2 regions of the Sphingomonas sp. Leaf5 genome follow, and region 1 is predicted to be linked to the other one. Evidence: riboswitches for the same ligand, from Rfam matches in the RefSeq annotation. Region 1 holds a riboswitch; the other holds the start of a gene.

Region 1 (8,072 bases):
GGATCGGGGGGCGTCGGCGCGTCGGGATCGACCGGGGGTGCCTTCGGGTCGGCGACCTTGAACCGGGGGGAGGGCCGGTCGATCTCATTACCCTCCGGCCCGTTGTCCGACAGGAACAGGATGATCGTATCGTCGTAGCGACCCTGCGCCTTCAACGCCGCGATCATCCGCCCGACATTCTGGTCGAGCCGGTCGACCATCGCCGCATAGACCTCCATCTTGCGCGCTTCGATCGCGCGTTCGTCCGGCGACAGCGAGGCCCATGGGCGGACCTGTTCGGTGCTGTGGGCGACGGCGTCCGCCGGGACCAGCCCCAGCTGCTTCTGCCGGGCGAGCCGGGCATCTCGCAACGCTTCGTAGCCGGCATCGTAGCGGCCCTTATACCTGGCGATCGTTTCCGGCGGTGCCTGTAGCGGCCAGTGCGGGGCGGTGAAGGGAAGATAGGCGAAAAACGGGCGGTCGTCGCCCGCGCGCTTCGCCTGATCGAGATAACCGATCAACCGGTCGGCGAAATAGTCGGTCGAATATCTGCCGGCAGGCAGGGCGGAAGGCTTGCCGTCATCGCGGTAGCTGGGGGCGAGCTCGGCCTTCTTCCATGCCGCATTCTGGTCCGCGCCGAAATGGTTGGACAGCCCCTGCAGCAGCGCGAAACTATGGTCGAACCCGCGCGCCGCCGGTTCGCGGTCGGGGGTCAGGCCGAGATGCCATTTCCCCGACATCAGCGTGGTATAGCCGCCGGCGCGCAGCAGTTCGGCGATCGAGGCGACGCGGTCGTTCAGATAGCCTTCGTAACCGGGCCGGCCGCGGGTCGCGTCGCTCAACAATTCGGCCATGGTGCCGAGGCCCGCCTGATGATTGTCGACGCCGCTCATCAGCATCGATCGGGTCGGCGAACAGGTCGGTGCGGTATGGAAGCCGGTGAAGCGCACCCCGGACAACGCCAGCGCGTCGAGGTTCGGGGTCGCGATCTCCCCGCCGAACGCGCCGATGTCGGACCAGCCCAGATCGTCGGCGACGATGACGAGGAAATTGGGGGAGTCTTTGGGTGCGACCGCAGGCGCGGCCGGGGCCGGGGCCGGCGGAGTTTGGGGCGCGGCGGCGGCGGGGAGCGCGAACAGCAGCGCGGGAAAGGCGGCGGCGATCAGGGGCTTGGCCGGCATGGGGTCTCCGAAGGTGGCGAAGGTTACACGCCCGGCATAGCCCCAACCCGAAATCCAACAATAAAGAATATCTATCAAATCGATGGGAATAAGTGCGTTCGTTTCGGTGGCGTCCCTATCCTAGCCAGTGGCGGTCCGGCGGGTGCCGCCGCCATTCGACGAAGGACCATCGATGCCGATTTCGCCTGCCCGCGCCCGCCGCCTGTCGCTGTTCGCCGGTGCCGCCCTGTTCGCCACCCCCGCTTTTGCCGCCGATCCGGTGCCGACGCCCGACGAAGTCGACACCGAGGCACCCAAGGCAGCGGCAGGCGGCGAGGATATCGTCGTCACCGCACGCCGCCGCGCCGAACGCAGTCAGGACGTGCCGATCGCGATCAACGCGTTCGGGGCGGCGCAGATCGAGGCGACGCGGACCTATAATTTGCGCGACCTGCAACAGCTGACCCCCAGCCTGGTCGTCACCAATACCAACCCGCGCAACACCAGCATCAACATCCGCGGTCTCGGCAACAATGTCGCGGTGTATAATGACGGGCTGGAGCCGGCGGTCGGCGTCTATGTCGATGGCGTCTATTTGGCGCGGCCCGGACAAACGGTGTTCGACCTTGCCGATCTGGAGCGGATCGAGGTGCTGCGCGGGCCGCAGGGGACGCTGTTCGGCAAGAATACCTCGGCCGGTGCGGTGGTCGTCACGACCAAGGCCCCGACGTTCGAACCCGAGGCGGGCGGCGACGTGTCGCTCGGCAATGTCGGGTTCCGCCAGTTGCATGCCTATGTCTCGGGACCGATCACCGACAGCCTTGCCGCGCGGCTGTTCGTGTCGAAGACCGATCGCGACGGCTTTACCCCGAACCGCTTCGACGGACGGCTGGGACAGGATTTCCACGACCTGAATCTGCGCGGACAGCTGCTGTACAAACCGACCGACGCGCTGACGCTGCGGCTGATCGGCGATTGGGGGCGGCAGCGTTCGTTCACCGCCGGCACGATCCTGCTGGGCGCGATCCGCAGCTATGACAACGGCACCAACTTCGCGAACAACTATTACGACCGTGCCGCGCGGCTGGGCTACACGCCGGTGCCGGCCAACCCGAAGCTGCGCACCACCGATGTCGATGCCAATCCGCGCTATGCGATGAACCAGCATGGCATCAACCTGACCGCCGATCTCGATCTGGGTGCGGCGACGCTGACCTCGGTCACCGCCTATCGCGCGTGGAACTGGTATCCGCATAACGACGGCGACAGCACCAGCATCGATGCCGGGGCCGATTTCCACCAGAGCAACGAGCAGCGACAGGTCAGCCAGGAACTGCGCATCGCGTCGAACGGCGGCCGGCCGGTCGATTATGTCGCGGGCCTCTATTATCTCTATCAATCGATCCGTGCGGAGGCGGTCAACCGCTACGGGACGCGTGCCGCCGACTGGTTCCTGCCGCCGACCACCAATGCCGCGGTCGGCGCGGCGGCGCTGAACGAGTATAATGTCGTCAGCCAGTCGCGGCCGGTGACCGACAGCTATGCCGCGTTCGCGCAGACGACATGGCATGTCGTGCCGGGCGTCGATCTGACCACCGGGCTGCGCTATACCTATGAGACCAAGACCGGGTATTTCGATCAGGTCGCGACCGGGCGGTCGCTGGCCGGGCTGACCGCGGCGCAGCAGGCGGCGGCACAGACGATCCGGTCGCGCTACGGCATCGCCAATCGCTATGACGCGGAAACCAAGGAAGGGCGGCTGTCGGGACAGGCGACGCTGTCGTGGAAGGTCGCCGAGCCGGTACTCGGCTATGTCACCTATGCACGCGGCAACAAGTTCGGCGGGCTGAACCTCGCCAACATCACCACCACCGGGCAGTTCGCGGCCAATCCGGTGATCGCGCCCGAGACGATCGACAGCTACGAAGCAGGCGTCAAGACGACGTGGTTCGGCGGGCGGCTGACCGCCAATGCCGCCGCCTTCTGGACCGATGTGAAAGACTATCAGACGACGATCATCGATATCGAACGCAACGGCGTCAGCTTCTTCACCAACGCCGCCAAGGTCCGCACGCGCGGGTTCGAAGGGGATGTACGCGCGACGCCGACGCGGTGGCTGACGCTCTACGCATCGGGCACCTATGACGATGCGCGCTATATCTCCTACGCCAATGCGCCCTGCCCGATCGAGATCACCGGGCGGACATTGTGCGACCTGTCGGGGCAGCGATTGCCCGGCGTTTCGGAATGGGCGGCATCGGCGGGCGGCGAGGTCCGCGCACCGATCGCCAATATGGCCGGGCGGGGCGGGGAGGTCTATTTCGGCAGCGATTACAGCTATCGCTCGAATACCAACACCACCGCCAGCCTCAGCCGCTACTCGGTGATCCCGGCCTATGACCTGGTGAACCTGCGCTTCGGATTTCGCACCGGGGACGGGCTGTTCGATATCCAGCTATGGGGTCGCAACGTCACCGACGAGACGTATTTCCTGTCACGCGCCGCCGCCAACACCGGCGCAATTGCCGGTACGCTGGGTGACCCGCGAACCTATGGCATCACCCTGCGCACACGCTTGTGATGCGGCCGGGTACGGCGGCGTTCCCGAACGAATGGCCGGTATACAGGAGCAGCATGGGGTGTCGGTCCGCCATGACCTGCTGCCCGTTTACGTCGAAACTCGGGCAACCCCGCGGTTGAACGCTGCACCGTTGCGGGCAATCGCGCTCCTGTCGATCGGATGTTTCGGCATTGCCCGCAGCACCGACCGTCGCCGTACCCGTCTTCGCTCCGCGAGCGAAGTCGTGATATAAAGATATCTTTATATCGTCATTGACAGGTTCGGCCCGATGGTGTTGAACGCCCGCGTCGAGGTTCCCCATCCCAGGCGTGGCGATGGGGCTAAGACGGGAAGCCGGTGGTGTCCTTCGGGGCAGAATCCGGCGCTGCCCCCGCAACTGTAAGCGGCGAGCGGCGGCTCCATTTCGTGTCACTGGGTTCCCGCAAGGAGCCTGGGAAGGCCGGAGCCACCGCAGCGACCCGTGAGCCAGGAGACCTGCCTTTCGACGCCATAACGTTCCTCGGACGGGGGTTCCTCCGGTGGATCGCGCTTGATGCGACGGTCCGTGGCGTGATGCCGTTCCGGCCCGTCCGTACCCTGCGCGCTTTCGCCAGACCTCCCGCCCGCAAAGCCTGGGTTGAGTCATGACGAATAGCGGCTTCACGTTCACGCTCGGCAGCATCGCGTTCGACGAGGAATATCGTCCGGCCGACAACACGCGCATCACCACCAACTTCGCCAATCTCGCGCGGGGGGACAGCCGCCGGGATAATCTGCGCAACACGCTGGCGATGATCGACCATCGCTTCAACGCGCTGATGCATTGGGACAATCCCACCGGGGATCGCTATACGCTGGAGCTGATCATCGTTTCGGCCGCGCTCCGGACCGGCGAGGACGCCGAACCCTTCCCGCTGATCGAGATCCTGCACACCGTCGTCGTCGACCGGACCCGCGACGAGCGGACCGACGGCATGGTCGGCAACAACTTCTCCTCCTATGTCCGCGACTATGACTTCAGCGTCGTCCTGCCCGATCACCTCCGGGCCGGGGGCGGCGGCGCGCCCGAGGGGTTCGGCGATCTGCACGGCAATCTGTTCAGGCAGTTCGTCGGTTCCAGCGCCTATCGCGACCGTTTCCGCAAGGCCCCGGTCATCTGTCTGAGCGTGTCGAGCAAGGAAGTCTATCACCGGACCGCCAACACGCATCCGATCCTCGGGCTGGAATATCGCACCGACCGCGCCTCGGCGACCGACGCCTATTTCGCGAAGATGGGCATGACGGTGCGCTATTTCATGCCGCCGCACGGCGTCGCGCCCTTGGCCTTCTATCATATCGGCGATCTGGTCAGCGATTACACCAACCTCGAACTGGCCAGCACCATCGCCACGATGGAGACCTTCCAGAAGATCTATCGCCCGGAGATCTACAACGCCAATTCGGTCGCCGCCGCGCAATATCGGCCGAGCCTGACCTACCAGGACTATTCGCTGACCCGCATCGTCTATGATCGCGAGGAGCGCAGCCGGCTCGCCGCCCGGCAGGGCAAGTTCGCCGAGGAGCATGTCATCAAGCCGCATGGCGCGGCGCTCCGGCGCTGGTCCGCGACCTGCGGCCTGTAACTCCCCCGCTACACGAAGGATTTTGCATCATGACGACCCTGTTGCCGACGACCACCGCGGGCAGCCTGCCCAAGCCTTCGTGGCTCGCCCGGCCCGAGACCCTGTGGTCGCCGTGGAAACTGGAGGGCGACGAACTGATCGCGGGCAAGCAGGACGCCTTGCGCCTGGCGGTCGACGATCAGCGGCAGGCGGGGATCGACATTCTGGGTGACGGCGAACAGACCCGCCAGCATTTCGTCACGACCTTCATCGAGCATCTGGACGGCGTCGATTTTGAGAAGCGCGAGACGGTGCGCATCCGCAACCGATACGACGCCAGCGTGCCGACGGTCGTCGGGGCCGTCTCGCGACCGAAACCGGTCTTCGTCGACGACGCCCGTTTCCTGCGTGCGCAGACCGAGCAGCCGATCAAATGGACGCTGCCGGGACCGATGACGATGATCGATACCCTGTATGACGCGCACTATCGGAGCCGCGAGAAACTGGCATGGGAATTCGCCTGCATCCTGAACGAGGAAGCCCGCGAACTGGCGGCGGCCGGCATCGACATCGTCCAGTTCGACGAACCCGCGTTCAACGTCTTCTTCGACGAAGCCAATGACTGGGGCATCGCCGCGCTGGAGCGTGCGGCCGAAGGACTGACGGCCGAGAGCGCCGTTCACATCTGCTACGGCTATGGCATCAAGGCGAATACCGACTGGAAGAAGACGCTCGGCTCCGAATGGCGCCAGTATGAGGAAACCTTCCCCAACCTCCAGAAGTCGACGATCGATATCATCTCGCTCGAGTGCCAGAATTCGCGCGTGCCGATGGACCTGATCGAACTGGTCCGCGGCAAGAAGGTGATGGTCGGCGCGATCGACGTCGCGACCGATACGATCGAAACGCCCGAACAGGTCGCCGACACGCTGCGCAACGCGTTGCGCTTCGTCGATGCCGACAAGCTGTATCCCGCCACCAATTGCGGGATGGCCCCGCTGTCGCGCAGCGTCGCACAGGGCAAGCTGAAGGCGCTGGGGGCCGGGGCGGCCATCGTTCGCAGGGAATTGGCGGGTTGACCGGGAGCGGGTCGTCGGCAGCGAGCCACGAAGGCGCACCGGTAGCGTGCCATAAGAATGGCTCTCATTAGCATTGACTCTGCGACTTACTCGCAATAGCTGCGTCGTCCAACAGGGGGACGACATGATCGAAAAGACTAGCTTTCTCGCAATGACCTGCGTCGGGTTCATCGCCACCGCGCCGGCGCTGGCGGCGGAAAAGGACGTGCGTCCGGTGGCGGCACCGATCACGGCGCAGGACCATGTCGACGATCGCGACGTGATCGTCGTGAATGGACAGAAGGCTGCGGATGCGAAGGTGGAAAGCCCGAAGGCGACGTCGGCGTTGCGCGACACGCCCCAGACGATCACGGTCCTGAACGACCAGACGATCCGCAAGCAGAATCTGCAGACGCTGCGCGACGCGCTCCAGACCATTCCCGGCATCACCTTCGGTGCCGGCGAAGGTGGCGGCGGCTATGGCGATTCGATCAACCTGCGCGGGTATTCGGCCGCGAACGACATCACCGTCGACGGCGTACGCGATTCCGCCCAATATAGCCGGACCGACCCGTTCAACCTGCAACAGATCGAAGTCTATAACGGCGCGAACACCGTCTTCAACGGATCGGGATCGGTCGGCGGCACGATCAATCTGGTATCGAAGGTGCCGGGCGTGCAGGACCTGTCGATCGTGCAGGCATCGGTCGGTACCGACGATTATTACCGCGCGTCGATCGATGCGAACAAGCGCGTGTCCGATCTGGTCGCGGTGCGGCTGACCGGGGCCTATCACCATAACGGCGTGCCCGGCCGTGACGTCGAGAAATTCGAACGCTGGGGCATCGCGCCGTCGGTGACGATCGGCATCGGCGGTCCGACCAGCCTCACGCTCGCCTATGTCCATCAGGAAGACCGCAACACGCCGCTCTATGGCGTGCCGTATTTCCAGAGTCCGATCGGCGGCGGCGTGCTGCCCGGTGTCGATCGCGCCGATTATTACGGCATCGCCAATCTGGATCGGCAGGACCAGACGGTCGACCGCTTCACCGCGACGTTCCGCCATGCGATCGACGACCAGCTTTCGGTACGCAACCTGACCCGGTGGCAGCGGGTCGCGCAGGACAGCGTCACCAGCGCGCCGCAGGGCACCTATTGCCTGTCCACCACCGGGTTGCAGCCGGTCGGCGCGAATGCGGCGGCGACCGTCGGCATCGCCTGTCCGACCGGCCTCGCGCGGGGCAACTGGCGGCCGTCGGGACCGCGCGGGCTGTCGCGCGACCAGGTCAACGACCTGCTCTACGATCAGGTCGATCTGCGGCATGAGGCCGGCGAAAAGGGCGGTTTGCGCAACGTCGCCAATATCGGCGTGTCGGGCGGAATCGAAAGCTATCACATCACCAGTGGCAGCCTGTTGCGTACCGCGGCCGGTGTCGCGGTGACGCCCCCCGACCTGTCCATCGCCAATCCCGACACGCGCTGGACCGGGCCGGTCAACCTGACGGTCACGGCGCAGGCGCGAGCGGAAACGCAGAACCTTGCCGTCTATGCGTTCGACACGCTGGAGCTGAACCGCTGGTTCGAACTGAACGGCGGCGTCCGCTGGGAAGTGCAGGACGCCCGGTTCCGCAACCTGCCGCTGGCGATCGTTCCGCCGGGCAGCACGCAATTGACGCTGGCGCAGCAGGCGGTGCAGCGTTCGAACGAACGGTTA
Region 2 (8,072 bases), on a different contig from region 1:
GCGCGCAGGTCGATGGCTGGCTGGCCCGGTTGCGGCGCTGGCCCGGCATCGGCCATGCGTGCGGCCCGGCGATGATCGCGCGGACGGTGCGGCGGCTGCATGCCGAGCGCCCGTTCGACGTGGTCGAGGCGACCAACTGGTATGCGCCGGGGCTGTGGGTCGCGCTGACCGGGCCGGTGCCGCTGGTCACCCGCAATTCGACGCCGGTCGCGACCAGCGCCGCCAAGCCCCGCACCCTGCGCGACCGGATCGACCGCTGGGCGGCGGTGGCACTGGAGGCGCTGTCGGCGCGGCAGTCCGCCGGGCTGATTTCCAATACCGAAGCGCATGGTGCGAAGGTCGCGGCGCTGTACGGCACGGTGCCGCCGGGGCCGGGCCATGCCGTGATCGGGCTGAGCCTGCCGCCCGCGATCGTGGCGGCGGGACAGGCCGCGCCCTATCCGCCGGGCAATGCCGTGCTGCGCATGTTGTTCGTCGGGCGCAACGAACCGCGCAAAGGAACCGATGCGCTGATCGGCGCGCTGCCCGCGCTGGCGGCGGAGGCCGATGCCGGCACGCTGCCCGATTTCCGGCTGACGATGATCGGGCTGCATCGCCACGAACTCGACCGGTTGCCACCGGCGGCGCTTCGGCGGATCGATGTCCATCACCGGGTCGAGGACGATGCGCTCCACGCCGCGCTGGCGGCGGCGGATATCGTCGTCGCGCCGTCGCGCTACGAGAGTTTCGGGCTGGTCTATCAGGAGGCGATGACGTTCGGCCGGCCGATCGCGGCGTGCGGCGAGGATCCGAGCGCGAGGCTGTTCGTCGGCGGCAGTGGCGCGGGATTGCTGGCGCAGGATTGCACGGCCATCGCGCTGGGCGCGGTCTTGTGGCGGATGCTGCGCGATGATGCGCTGCGGCTGGCGCTGTCGGCGGCGGCGCGGGTGGCGGCGGGGCGGTTCACCCGCGCCGGCCTCGCGGCGGAGACGGCGGCGGCCTATGTCGTGGCGGCGAACGGGCGGAGCAGGGCGGCCTCGTCGCTCGGGCGGCCGGCACCGGTCGACATGGCTTCGTAAACGCGCGACCGTTCGAGGACGCGTGACCGGCTAAGAAAATGGTCGATCGCCCCGGCCAGCGCGAGCGAGGTGCGTTCGAACGCCACCACCGGGCGTTCATGGACGATGCCGGCGAAGCGGACCTCGGCCCGGTTCAGCCGGTACTGGATGTCGGGCCACAGCGCCGATTGCATACCATCGACGCGGTTGCGGCGCGGCAAGCCTAGCGACTGCAGCCCGTCGCGATCAGCCGCTGCGGTGAGCCAGCCAAGGGACGCCGGCAGCGCGGCATCGGGCCGTTCGTCGGTATCGAGTTGCAGCACCCAGCCGGTCGCCAATGCTTGTACCCGGTTGCGTTGCGCGGCGAAGTCGCCGCCTAGCGGATGGGCGACGATCCGCGCCCATGGCACCCGTCCGGCCAGCGCCGCCGCGTCGTCGACCGTGCCGTCGAGCAGGACGATCGCGCGGGGAAAATCGGAGCGCAACCCCGTCAGCATCGCCGCGACCCCGTCGGCTTCGCTGGCGCGCGCGATCATGCCGAGCGTCACGGCATGCGGCTGCGGTGTCGCAGGTTTACCGTCGACCAGTCCCACCGCCCATGCGGCATTGCGACGGGCATGGGGGGACAGCGCGAATTCGCGTTCGGGCGTGCAGCCGCGCAGATGGTCGGCGATCGCGTCGCGTAACCGCACGGCGTCGAAATCAAGATCGGCGACCGCCAGACCGCAATGGGTGCATTCGGGCAGCGCGCGGTCGTGCCAGTTGGCGTTGCCGCAGATCGGGCAGCGTGGCCAATCCTGATTCATCCCATCCGCCCCCTTGCGTTGCTGCGTCGGGGAACGCACGACGTCGCGTGGCGGTTCGGAGGATTGATGCGGGAAACGACCAACGACACGATCATCGTCGCAGGCGCGACCGGCGACCTTGGCGGCCGGATCGCGAAGGCGGCCGTTGCGCGCGGCGCGAAGGTGCGCGCGCTGGTTCGCCCCGGGACGGCGCCCGATCGGCTAGCGGCACTGGAAGCGATCGGGGCCGAACCCTGTCCGGTCGATTTCGACGATGCGCAGGCGCTGGCCCATGCCTGTCGCGGGGTGTTGTGCGTGGTATCGGCGCTGAACGGGCTGGGCGAGACGATTCTGGATACCCAGACACGGTTGCTCGATGCGGCGCTGGGCGGCGGGGCGGCGCGGTTCATCCCGTCCGATTTCTCGATCGATTATCGCGCGCTGCCGACCGGCACCAACCGCAATTTCGATCTGCGCCGCGCGTTCCGCACCCGGATCGACACCGCGCCGATCATGGCGACGTCGATCTTCAACGGCGCATTCGCCGATATGCTCAACGGACAGATGCCGTTGATCCAGCGGCGGGTGCGGCGGGTGCTGTACTGGGGCGATGCCGACACGAAGTTCGCGCTGACGACCAAAGACGATGTCGCCGCCTATACCGCCGCCGCCGCGCTCGACCCCGCCGCGCCGCGCGACCTGCATATCGCGGGGGCTGAGGTCAGCGCGCGCGATCTGGCGGCGTTGATGGGCGAGGTGACGGGGCGGCCCTATGGTCTGCTGCGCGCCGGATCGCTGGCGGCGCTGTCGCGGATGATCGGGGTGACGCGCCGGTTGTTCCCCGCGCGCGATCAGGTGTTTCCGGCGTGGCAGGGGATGCAGTATCTCCACAATATGTTCGACGGTCGCGCACCGTCGGCGCCGGTGGATAACGGGCGGTATGACGTGGCGTGGACGCCGTTGCGCGAGGTGGTGGCGCAGGGATGATCCTATCCCCCTGCGCGGGGGTCACCGCGTTGCGTGTGGATCGAACCGCTCCAGCGGCAACACCATCCCCGCGACCACGAACCAGCTGCGGTCGACCGTCGCCGCCACCGCCTGATTGAGCCGCCCCGCCGCGTCGCGGAACCGGCGGCCGAGGGGGTGGTCGGGGACGATGCCCATGCCGACCTCGTTGCTGACCAGCAGCACCGGATGTGCCGCGCGGCCGATCGCGGCGAGTAGGTCGGTGGTGTAGCGGTCGATAGCATGGTCTCCCAGCATCAGGTTCGACAGCCACAGCGTCAGGCAATCGACCAGCACCGGCCCCGTCGCCGCATCGATCGCGCTGGCCAGATCGATCGGGCATTCGACCGTTTGCCATCCCGGCCCGCGATCGGCACGGTGGCGGGCGATGCGGTCGGTCATCTCCTCGTCCCACGGCTCCGCCGTGGCGAGGTAGGTCCATGGCCCCGGCAACGCCTCGCACGCCTGCTGCGCCAGCCGGCTCTTTCCCGATCGGGCACCGCCCACGAACAGGGTTGTCGTCGCCATCTTGTCCTGCGCTTCGATGCGCTTTAAGGGCGCGGATGCGACAGGTTCCCAGAAACGGGATGAAAAGGGAACCCGGAAGCGCGTTTTAGACGCGTCATCCGGGGCTGCCCCCGCAACTGTGACCGGCGAGCCTTGCTCCTCCGCGTGCCACTGGACTTCGGTCCGGGAAGGCCGGGCAAGGCGACGACCCGGAAGCCAGGAGACCTGCCCGTCGCGGTTGTCCTTCGCGCGGACGGGGTGTGCCGGGCGATCGAGGGTTTCCTCGCGTGACGACGTCGTTTGGGGGTCGTGCGCGAATGGGAACAGCCTGTTCCGGCGTCATCGGTGCGCGTCCCCTTGGTTATGTCTGGGGGGAGTGCCTCATGAAGATTTCGAAGACCCGTTTGCTGTTGCTGCCGTGCCTGTTCGCGGCTGCCCCGGCCTTCGCGCAGAGCGCGCAATCGTCGCTCGGCCTCGAACGCGTGGCGGGGGAAGGCGACGAGATCGTCGTCACCGCCAACCGCGAAGCCCGCCCGGTCGATACCGTGGGGCAGGCGATCACCGTGCTCGACCTGACCACCATCGAACAGCGGCAGGCGGTGGTCGTGTCCGACCTGTTGCGCCAGACGCCGGGCGTCACCGTCACCCGCAACGGCGGCATCGGCACCACGACCAGCGTCAACATCCGCGGCGCCGACAGCGACCAGACCGTGGCGCTGATCGACGGCGTGAAGCTGAACGACCCGTCGTCGCCGGGTGGCGGGTTCAACTTCGGCAATCTGCTGATCGGCAATATCGCCCGGATCGAAGTGCTGCGCGGGGCGCAGTCGGTGCTGTGGGGCAGCCAGGCGATCGGCGGCGTCGTCAACCTCATCACCCGCCAGCCGACCGACGATCTGTCGATCAACGTGCGCGGCGAGGGCGGCTCGTTCGGTACCGGACAGGGGTTCGCGAACATCTCGGGCAAGGCGGGGCCGGTATCGGCCAGCATCGGCGGCGGCTTCCTGACCACCGACGGCATCTCGGCCTATGCGCCGGGTCGCGAAAAGGATGGCTATCGCAGCTATGGCGCGAACGGTAGCGTGTCGGTGGCGCTGGCCGACAGCGTATCGGTCGATGTCCGCGGCTTCTATTCGAACGGACGGACCGAGATCGACGGCTTTCCCGCGCCGAGCTTCAGCTTCGGCGATACCCGCGAGTACGGCGATGCCGAGCAATGGACCGGCTATACCGGCCTGAACGCCGCGTTGTTTGACGGGCGGTTCCGCAACCGCGTCGGCTATGCCCATACGTCGAGCAACCGGACCAATACCGACCCCGATGGCACGCCGACCGAGACGTTCCGGGGGAAGGGGCGCAACGACCGTATCGACTATCAGGGGTCGTTCGACGTGACGGACGCAGTGTTCGCGACCTTCGGCGTCGAGCGCGAGGTGTCGCGCTTCACCACGTCGAGCTTCGGCGGTCCGACCGCCACTGGTCGCGCGCGGCTGCTGGGCGTCTATGGCCAGTTGGCGGTGACGCCGATCGAAAACCTGACGCTGACCGGCGGCGTGCGGCATGACGACCATAATGTCTTCGGCGGGGCGACGGTGTTTTCGGGCAGCGGCGTGTGGTCGCCGAACGCCGGCAACACCGTGTTGCGCGCGAGCTATTCGGAAGGGTTCAAGGCACCGACCCTGTTCCAGTTGCAGAGCGAATATGGGAATGCGGCGCTGACCCCGGAGCGTTCGCAGGGCTGGGACGCGGGTATCACCCAGCGCGGGCTGAACGGCGCGGTCGAGGCGAGCGCGACATGGTTCGATCGTACGTCGAAGGATCTGATCGCGTTCGTGTCGTGCTTCGGCGTGACGACCGGCGTGTGCGCGGGCAAGCCGGACGGCACCTATGACAATATCGCCCGGGCCGAGGCGAAGGGGCTGGAGTTCGCGCTGAAACTGCGGCCGGTCGAGGCGTTCACCGTCGCCGCCGCCTATACGTGGCTGGATGCCGAGAACCGGTCGGCCGGGACCGCCAATTTCGGGCGCAAACTGGCGCGGCGGCCGGCCGATAGCCTGAGCGTCAACGCCGATTATCGCTGGGCGTTCGGGCTGGCAATGGGGGCGACCGTCACCATGGTCGGCGACAGTTTCGACAATGCGTCGAACGCGCGGCGGCTGGACGGCTATGTCCTGACCGATCTGCGCGCGTCGTTCCCGGTGACCGAACGGATCGACGTCTATGGCCGCGTCGAAAACCTGTTCGACGAACGTTATGAGACGATCTTTCAGTACGGGACGCCGGGGCGCGCTGCCTATGGCGGCGTGCGGCTCCGCTACTGATGAGCGACCTCGCCGAATTTTGTGCGTATGGCGGGCGGGTGACCGCCGCCATGCGTGCGTTCGGCGGGGACGACTGGATCGACCTGTCGACCGGCATCGCGCCATGGGCGTATCCGGTTACGGGCATCGACCCATCGCTACTCCCCTCCCTGACAAGGGAGGGGAGTGCGTTGGGCCTTACCCGGTTGCCCGAACCGGGCGAGATCGGCGCACTGGAACAAGCGGCGGCGCGGGCGTTCGGCGTCGCCGATCCGGCCTGCGTCGTCGCGGTGCCGGGGACCGACCTCGCGCTGCGGCTGCTGTCCGTGATCCTGCCCGCCGAGCGGCCGGCAGTGGTGCGGCCGGGCTATGCCGGCCATGCCGCGGCTTGGGGAGAGGCGCGTGCCGTCGCTGCGCTCACCGATCCGGGCGATGCCGACTTGCTGGTATTGGCCAGCCCGGCCAATCCCGACGGTTTCGTCACGCCGGCGGACCATCTGCGCGCGCTGGCGCGGCGGATGACCGTCGTGGTCGACGAAGCCTATGCCGATCCCGAGGCCGGTCTGGCGGGAGAAGCGTCCGACCGGCTGATCGTGCTGCGATCGTTCGGTAAATTCTATGGTCTGCCCGGATTGCGGCTGGGCTTCGTCCTTGCCGGGAGCGGGGTGGCGGGCGCGCTGCGTCACCTGCTCGGCGACTGGCCGGTGTCGAGTGCGGCGGTGCGGATCGGGGCGGCGGCCTATGCCGATCGCGCCTTTGCCGACGCACAGGCAGAGCGGATCGCGACGGTCGGCGCGCTGCTCGACCGTGTGCTGACCGGGGTCGATATCGTCGGCCGCGCGCCGCTGTTCCGGCTGATCGAGGCCCGCGACGCGCACGCGCTGTTCCGCCATTTGTGCAACCATGCCATCCTGACCCGGCCGTTCGCCGACCGGCGCGACCGGTTGCGGATCGGCCTGCCACCCGACGGGGCGGCATTGTCGCGCCTGACCACCGCCCTGGAGGAGTTTCCCCGATGACCGAGACGCCCGACGATCACGCCCGCCACAATGCACGGATGCAGCGTATGGCGGTCGCGCGCGAAAAGATGCAGGCGCGCCGCACGCTCGAACGCGGGCTGCTGATCGTCCATACCGGCAATGGCAAGGGCAAGTCGTCGAGCGCGTTCGGCATGGCGATCCGCAGCATCGGCTGGGGGATGCGCGTCGCGATCCTGCAGTATGTGAAGGGCAAATGGGAGACGGGCGAGCGCAACTTCTTCGACGCCCATCCCGATCTCGCCAGCTTCGAGGTGATGGGCGAGGGGTTCACCTGGGAAACGCAGGACCGCGCGCAGGACATCGCCGCCGCCCGTGCGGCATGGGAACGGTCGAAGGAGATGATCCTCGACCCCGCGATCGATTTCGTCATCCTCGACGAACTGAACATCGTGCTGCGCGACGATACGCTGCCGATCGCCGAGATCGTCGCGTTCTTGAAGGACCGGCCGCTCACCAAGCATATCTGCATCACCGGCCGCAACGCGAAGCCCGAACTGCTCGACCTCGCCGATCTGGTCACCGAATTCGGCGAGGTGAAGCATCCCTATCATGCCGGGTTCAAGGCGCAGAAGGGCGTCGAATATTGATCCGTCCGCTCGCCCTGTTGCTGGCGACACCCGCGCTGGTGTCGGCCGCGCCGCGTGCGCCCCGGATCGTGTCGATCAATCCGTGCGTCGATGCGGTGCTGCGCTTCGTCGCCGACCCGGCGCAGATCGTCGGCATCAGCCATTATTCGCAGGATACGCGGGCAACCTCGGTGCCGCTGGCATGGGCGCAGCGGTTCAAGGCGACGTCCGGGACGGCCGAGGAAGTGGTCGCGCTGCGTCCCGATATCGTGCTGGCCGGTCCGCATGTCGAACCGGCGACCATTGCCGCATTGAAGCGGCTCAAGATCGCGCTGGTGCAATATCCTGTCGCGGAATCGGTGCCGGAAAGCATGGCGCAGGTGCGTGAGATTGCAGCGGCCACTGGCCATGCCGACCGCGGCGAGGTGCTGGCGGCGCGGATCGGGGCGGCGGCAGTGCCGTCGATCGCGCGCCCGGTCGGTGCGCTGGTTTGGCAGGGGAACGGGTTGGTGCCAGGGTCAGGCACGCTGACCGACGATTTGCTCAACCGCGCCGGGTTTCGCAACATGAGCGCCCGCTACGGCCTGAAGCAATGGGACATCCTCCCGCTCGAATATCTGGTCGCCGATCCGCCGCGCGTGCTGCTGTCGACCGCGCCGGAGGGCGTGCAGGATGACCGCATGACCGGGCATCCGGCAGTGCGGCGGCTGGGGAAGCATATTACCGTCGCCGCATACCCCACGCGGTTGATGAATTGTGGCGGGCCGACGATCATCGCGGCGATGGCGCGGTTGCGACAGGTGCGCGCGCAGGTGACGTCGTGAAGCGGCTG

Evidence for each region. Region 1 has a riboswitch for cobalamin ahead of ASE50_RS07750 (putative oxygenase MesX). Riboswitches for the same ligand answer to the same signal wherever they lie in the genome.
Region 2: it holds a riboswitch for cobalamin, as region 1 does, so the genes downstream of both, ASE50_RS14830 (TonB-dependent receptor plug domain-containing protein) here and ASE50_RS07750 (putative oxygenase MesX) in region 1, are expected to answer to the same signal.

Annotation. Positions count from the first base shown of each region.
Region 1 covers NZ_LMJZ01000008.1:14,539-22,610, reverse strand. The annotation lists gene ASE50_RS07760 (arylsulfatase) at 1-1,160, opposite strand, end outside; gene ASE50_RS07755 (TonB-dependent receptor) at 1,333-3,720, shown strand; cobalamin riboswitch at 3,994-4,217, shown strand; gene ASE50_RS07750 (putative oxygenase MesX) at 4,344-5,321, shown strand; gene ASE50_RS07745 (methionine synthase) at 5,351-6,379, shown strand; gene ASE50_RS07740 (TonB-dependent receptor) at 6,504-8,072, shown strand, end outside.
Region 2 covers NZ_LMJZ01000022.1:66,936-75,007, reverse strand. The annotation lists gene ASE50_RS14850 (glycosyltransferase family 4 protein) at 1-1,058, shown strand, start outside; gene ASE50_RS14845 (hypothetical protein) at 980-1,843, opposite strand; gene ASE50_RS14840 (NmrA family NAD(P)-binding protein) at 1,910-2,809, shown strand; gene cobU (bifunctional adenosylcobinamide kinase/adenosylcobinamide-phosphate guanylyltransferase) at 2,831-3,355, opposite strand; cobalamin riboswitch at 3,381-3,582, shown strand; gene ASE50_RS14830 (TonB-dependent receptor plug domain-containing protein) at 3,718-5,655, shown strand; gene ASE50_RS14825 (aminotransferase class I/II-fold pyridoxal phosphate-dependent enzyme) at 5,655-6,653, shown strand; gene cobO (cob(I)yrinic acid a,c-diamide adenosyltransferase) at 6,650-7,261, shown strand; gene ASE50_RS14815 (ABC transporter substrate-binding protein) at 7,258-8,064, shown strand; gene ASE50_RS14810 (FecCD family ABC transporter permease) at 8,061-8,072, shown strand, end outside.